2 regions of the Saccharobesus litoralis genome follow, and region 1 is predicted to be linked to the other one. Evidence: predicted binding sites of a transcription regulator. Region 1 holds the regulator's gene; the other holds the start of a gene.
The links. The regulator LexA, encoded in region 1, represses DNA repair genes until DNA is damaged. The targets are predictions, from matches to a motif close to TACTGTATNNNNATACAGTA.
Positions count from the first base shown of each region.

Region 2: the regulator LexA is predicted to act here: its motif matches at 1,496-1,515, upstream of recN (DNA repair protein RecN).

Region 1 is NZ_CP026604.1:2,751,898-2,755,334, reverse strand. It holds gene coxB (cytochrome c oxidase subunit II) at 1-839, opposite strand, end outside; gene lexA (transcriptional repressor LexA) at 1,491-2,114, opposite strand; partial or broken gene C2869_RS09690 (IS982 family transposase) at 2,503-3,240, opposite strand; gene C2869_RS09685 (hypothetical protein) at 3,294-3,437, opposite strand, start outside.
Region 2 is NZ_CP026604.1:4,792,371-4,795,807, reverse strand. It holds gene recN (DNA repair protein RecN) at 1-1,470, opposite strand, end outside; gene nadK (NAD(+) kinase) at 1,627-2,493, opposite strand; gene hrcA (heat-inducible transcriptional repressor HrcA) at 2,619-3,437, shown strand, end outside.

The DNA.
Region 1 (3,437 bases):
TCCATAGACATATTCATGGCCAACAAACGTTGCTCTTCCTCTTTGGCTTTGCGGCGTTGCTCAACTTGCATATCCACCCAAGCTTGATAATCGCTTGGTGATTTAGCGATAACCACAACAGGCATAAACCCATGGTCTTTACCGCAAAGTTCAGCGCATTTACCGCGGTAAATTCCAGGTACATCAACCTTTGTCCAAGCTTCGTTGATAAAACCGGGATTAGCGTCTTTTTTCACTGCGAAGTCTGGCACCCACCATGAGTGGATAACGTCATCAGACGTCATTAAAAAACGAACTTTCTTACCCGTTGGGATAACTAATGGTCGATCTACCTCAAGTAAGTAGTTTTCCCCTTTATCCCACTTACCCGTGATCTGTTCTGTAGGTGTTGCAAGCACACTGTAAAAATCAATATCATTTTCCATGTACTTGTAATGCCATTTCCATTGAGAGCCTGTCACCAAAATACTGACATCAGGTTCAGACGTGTCCTCCATTGCAATTAACGTCTGCGTAGCCGGTATTGCCATGACAATTAAGATGATAAACGGCACTACGGTCCATGCTATTTCTACTTTTACACTTTCGTGGAAATTAGCCGCCTTATGACCGCGTGATTTACGATGAAAAATCATCGCCCAAAACATTAAACCAAACACTACAACACCAATTGCCGTGCATATGTAGAAAATTCGCATGTGTAAGTCATACACATCTGCGCTAATAGAGGTAACGCCTCGCGTCATGTTTAATGGCATAGGTGCCGATTCTGGAGATGCAGCTAACACAGCTCCCGTACAGCAAATAAAAGCGAGTAGAGATAAAATAACCTTTTTCACCAAGCAACTCCCCTTGTTGGCAATCGCGCTCTAGCTCTAATGGTTTATGGCTAGTTCGCACCTTTTTATTGTGACAAGCTCAGTATCTAGTAATAAATAAACTGGGTGGCTGATTCTTTTTTAGTCAGCCGACAAATAAAAATTAGACAGTAATTTGATATACGTCCAATAAACTTACATTTTTTTAACAAGGTTATTGAATTAAAAGAGGTTTTAAGAAAGGCAAACAAGAGCTAAAAGCCGCTAAAAACGTAGGTTTTCGCTACTTATCTGAACAAATATCTAGCAGTTGGATTTTTTTACTATAAGAAGCTTAGAAATAGATATTAAAAATGAAAAGAGATAATAGGCCACTGATGCCAATATAGAAAATGGTAACTCAATTGCCTAAAGCAGCAATTTAGCCAAGCACTGAAGGGAAACTAACAAGCCATGCGTAAGATACGCACGGCTATATAGTCTTCTCGCTCAGGTCTTATGGTTCATTGTCAGCGCTTACTCACCCCAATCACATAGTAGAGCATATGCTCATGGGGGCTCGAAGCTTGCCTACATGGATGTAGGTAAGGAGCGAGAGCACGGATGCGGTAGCTTTGACGGCTTCCCCTAAAACCTGATCACTTTGACTATAACATCAACAAACAGGTTTTATTACATCCAAGTCGTGTTGCGAATAACACCAACGGCAATCCCTTCTATTTCAAAAGGTGTTGAGGCTAAATCCACTTTAATAGGCGCAAACTCTTGGTTTTCAGCATGAAGTAAAATTTCACCACCATTCTTCTCAAAACGCTTCACCGTGACATCCTCTTCCACTCGAGCCACCACAACCTGACCATTACGCACCGATTGCGTTTTATGCACAGCCAATAAATCGCCATCCATAATACCAATATCTTTCATGCTTTCGCCTTCAACCCGCAATAAATAGTCAGCATTTGGCTTAAATAAGTTGGGATCCACTTGATAGCGGCTTTCTACATGCTCTGTCGCCAAAATAGGTGAACCCGCAGCCACTTTACCCACTAAAGGCAAACCTTCATTTTCACTTTCATCATTAGCAGCGCCAATTAGACGAATACCACGACTCGTGCCCGGCATTATTTCTATAGCGCCTTTACGTGCTAACGCTTTTAAATGTTCTTCCGCTGCATTAGGTGATTTAAAGCCTAATGTTTTAGCTATTTCAGCTCGTGTTGGCGGCATACCAGTTTCTGAAATATTATCTTTAATTAGTTGCAGGATCTCTGCTTGACGAGGAGTAAGTGGCTTCATTTTAGTGGATCCGTAATGGCTGCTTACCTGTTAGTATATACAGGCTGTACAAATACGCAAACATTCAATAAAAAATTATTGTTGATCTGTCGGGTTCAGTTTATTTCTGAAAAAATCCAGGGCACATAAACTTTTACAAATTTACCGCGTAGCCAAAAAGACTAAATAGGTCAAAACTTGAATAAATAAGCTCTTTTGAGGGTTTTAGCTATATATTTAGATACCAAAAATCATTTTGGCAGAATTTGATTTACTAAAAGTAATGAACATTAAGTCATTTCTAAAGTTGGTAATAGTTCAGAATTTACCTCTTTAATCCGATAACAAGCTGTTATAAAGAGTTCAGCACTGCTCATGACTCTAGTTCAATAATTAACCTGAGCTCTGGTTAAGCCAGCATTAAATTGTTGCTATTTAATAGCTCCAGTTCCTCTGCTGTTAAATCTAATGATGGCTTCTCTTATTTTAAACTATATGCGATTAAACCGCCAAGCAAATTCAGCATAAAGCCATGTGCGCTGCGGTGTCTGGAGTGCTCAATGTACGAAATGTTTTTCAATTGGTCATTCACTGTTTCTATTATGAACCGCTTTTTAAGTATGGCTCTATCCCATAATGAGATGAATTTTTTCTTCATGTTTTTACGGATTGTTGTTATCAATTCAACTCCCTTTTCAAGCAACTCTCCCGATAGCGCTTTGCTAATATAACCTTTGTCACCATAAAGTTTACCAAATAGTGACTCTGTCATTTCAGGGACTGGTTTGCGATCATCTATGTTCCCCTCTGTTAGTTTCAATGAAACTATTTCACCGAAGTGATTGATAACTAAGTGTAACTTAAAACCAAAAGACCATCCCATTGTGCCTTTACCATGTCTAGCAACTCCCTCAAACACCTTGTTTCTTTTGGCTCTGATAATATGGCAAACCTCTATTTTTGTAGAATCGACAAATTGGATACCGGTTGGTTTACCAAGCTTAGATGTTAAGTAACTACACATAGGAACAACGACACTAGAAGCAATCCCAATAAACCGCGTATAGCTTAATAATCTAGGAAAATAAGACTTCAAGTGCCGGCAAACGTAGTGAAGGTAATAATTTTTGAAATCTCGATAACCCGCCAGTCCTAAATAGCTGTTTGATAATAGAGTTATGAATAGGGCTGTTAAGTTTACTAATCATTAGAGCCAAATCCAGGATAGAGTTTTTCACTTTGGCTCAGTATTAAGGATAGTTTTTTAGATGCTTCTTCCTTCGGGAAATTGTTATATTCAATATCGCGTTTTAATGCGCTTATGTCATGAAACTTCTTATAATA
Region 2 (3,437 bases), 2.0 Mb from region 1:
GACACAAACCACTTGGGTATTATCACCAATACGGCGTAGCATTTGACCAACAACAGCGGCCGTTGCACCACTTATCCCGACATCGACCTCGTCAAATATTAAGGTAGGGGTATCGACTTTTTCAGCGGTTATCACTTGAATAGCTAAACTTATGCGCGATAGTTCACCACCTGAGGCAACTTTACTAATAGGTTGCAGGCTTTGACCTAAATTAGCGCAAACTAAAAACTCGATATTGTCTGAGCCAAGTTTACTGGGCGTTGTGGTTTTATCGACTTGGATTTTAAATTCTGCCTGTGCCATATTGAGCTCTTGCATACTGGCAGTGATCAGGCTAGATAGCTTTTGTGCAGCGGCACAGCGACTCGCATGTAATTCATCCGCCGCTTGCCAATAGCGTTGTTCGGCTTTTTCGACTTCTAGCGCTAACGTTTCACCTAGTTCACCAAATGATTTTAGCTCTAGTAATTCTGCACTGAGTTTTTCATGTTCTTGATAAAGTAGTTCAGGGGCGATCCTGTGTTTACGTGATAATTCCATGGCGGTAGACATGCGATCTTCTAGCTGCATTAAGCGCTCTGGATCAGGTTCAATACCGTCTACATAGTGGCGTAATTCGTTGCTGGCTTCTTGCAGGTTGATACTGGCTTCACTGAGCATAGACACAACGCCATTAATCGCCGCGTCTGTTGACGCTAGGTTACTCAATTTGTTGGCGATACTTTGCACCAAGCCACACGCACTGTGTTCATCACTATCATAGAGCATGGTCATGGCCATTTGACTTTCATTAAGTAAATTGACCGCATTGGATAAGCGTTTATGCTCAGCTTCAATTTGTTCAAACTCACCTTCCACTAAGGCAAATTCATCGAGTTCTGCTACTTGATATTCAATAAGCTGCAATCTGTCTGCTCGTTGCTGTTCTTGCTCTTTTAATTTGGCTAACTCATTACGTTGCATGGCCCAATACTGATAGCTGTTAAGGCTGTTTTCTAATAATTGAGTATGCCCCGAAAAATCATCAAGTAAACTGAGTTGGTATTCAGGTTTAACCAGTAGTTGATGGGCATGTTGACCATGAATATTCACCAAGTGGCGAGCTAAACTTTTAAGTTGTTGGGCGGCAACTGGCGCACCATTGACATAAGCGCGCGAACGGCCTTCAGCACTCACGGTGCGGCGAATAATACATTCGTACTCGCCTTCATCCAGTAGTTCATTTTCAACCAGCCACTGTTGGGCTGCGCTGATATTTTGAATATTAAAAGTGGCGGCTATTTCTGTTTTATTTGCGCCATTGCGTACCATGCCGGCTTCGGCTCTGTCGCCTAAGCATAAACCTAAAGCATCGATAGAGATGGATTTACCGGCTCCGGTTTCTCCTGTAATGGTGGTCATGCCAGGTTGAAATTCAATATCAAGGTTCTCAACGATAGCAAAGTCTTTAACAAACAGTTGCGTTAACATTCTCAAGCGCCTTTGTGTTTAGTTATACTGGTTGAAATTACAGTTGTTTTATACTGTATAAATACTGTATGGTCAAGAGCGTAAAAAGGAAATATCGACAAGAATTAGAGGAAAGTTGGCATCTTTTAAAATTAAGGATGCCAACGTAAATACAAGTTAATAAAGTTTGCTGCCCCAGTTCAGTTTACGGCGGATAACATTGTAGTAACTGTAATCTTTAGGGTGCAGTAACGTGAGTTTCTCTTCTTGCTTTTTAATTCGGATCTCATCACCTTTTGCCAACGGCATGGCGTTATGGCCGTCACAGGTTACTGTCATTGAGTTTTGCGGCTTGGAAATAACTAGGCGAATGCAAGAGTTCGCATCTACGACAATCGGTCGGTGAGACAACGAATGCGGAAACATAGGTTGTAAACACAGTACTTCAAGGTCTGGCGTGAGTATTGGACCACCAGCCGATAATGAATAGGCGGTTGAACCTGTTGGTGTACATACTATTAAGCCGTCAGCCCGTTGGCTAAACATAAAGTTGTCATTTATATAGACTTCGAACTCAATCATCTGTGCAACTTGACCAGAATGCAAAACAGCTTCGTTGACAGCGCTACTGCTAACAAAGCCGTTGGCACTTTTACAGGTGACATCTAATAAGAAACGTTTTTCTGAGCGATAGTCGCCCATCAAAACTCGACTTAATGTGGTTTCAAATGCATCGGGATTGAGATCAGTTAAAAAACCTAGGTTACCACGATTAACACCAATAACTGGGGTTTGTGACTTAGAGAATGCGCGGGCTGCGCCCAACATATTGCCATCGCCGCCAACGACAATGACTAAATCACAAGCCTGACCTAATTCGATAAGTTGTTCCTGACGTGCTTGCTCGTCATCACACTGACGACCGGGAGCAACCTTCACTTCGATACCGCGTTGCGTCAAAAATTCACGCAAGCGCATATAGGTTTCTGAGCTGGCTTGATTTGCTTTGCCAACGAGGCCGACAGTGGAAAATTTAGAGTTCATGAATATTCACAAATGACATTGATATTGCAAGTGTACAGCAAGTGTACAGTAATTTTTTTAAATCATTGAATTTTATATTTTTAAACATATAACTCATTTGAGTAGGGTCAAAATTTACGCAATATATGAATGATCGCAACCTTCAAATTATGAAAATGTTAGTAGAGCATTATTTACGAGACGGCCAACCGGTATCGTCGAAGTATTTGGCTCATTCAGCGGCAATTGGTGCTAGTCCTGCGACAGTGCGTAATGTGATGATGAACCTTGAAAAAATGGGGTTGTTGGCGTCTCCTCATACGTCGGCAGGGCGGATCCCAACGGCTTCGGGTTTACGTTTTTTTGTTGAACAGTTACTAACAGTCTCACCCATTGAACAACATATTCAACAACAAATGCAGCAGGCGTTAGGCTGTCAAGCCTCATCAACCGAATTATGTGCGCATGCTTCAGGTTTACTGTCAGAATTAACTGCGATGACAGGGATTGTGACCGTACCCAAACTGAATAAAGTCAAAATTGATAAAATTGAATTATTTAAGTTAACCCCAACTCGACTGATTTGTGTCATCGTTATGCATGACGGTGAAGTGCAAAATAGAGTGATCGAAACTCGACAAAACGTTTCAGATACGGTTTTACAGCAAACAATTCAGGTGATGAATTTAGCTATGGTTGGCAAGTCTTTGGATGCTGGCTTACAAAAAATGCGCGAACTCATTCAGCAAACCAATAAAGACGTTGCTCAACTTTCATCCGCTGCGTTGTCATTTACCAGTCAAGATGAAAATCAAGTATTACTCACAGGGCAAAGTCGCTTATTGGATGAGAATATTAGTTCTGAGTTGCAACGACTAAGAGCGCTGTTTGAAGCGGTTTCTGATAAACATTTGGTGATGGATATCATGGAAAAATGCTCAGGTGCCGATGGTGTTAAAATTTTT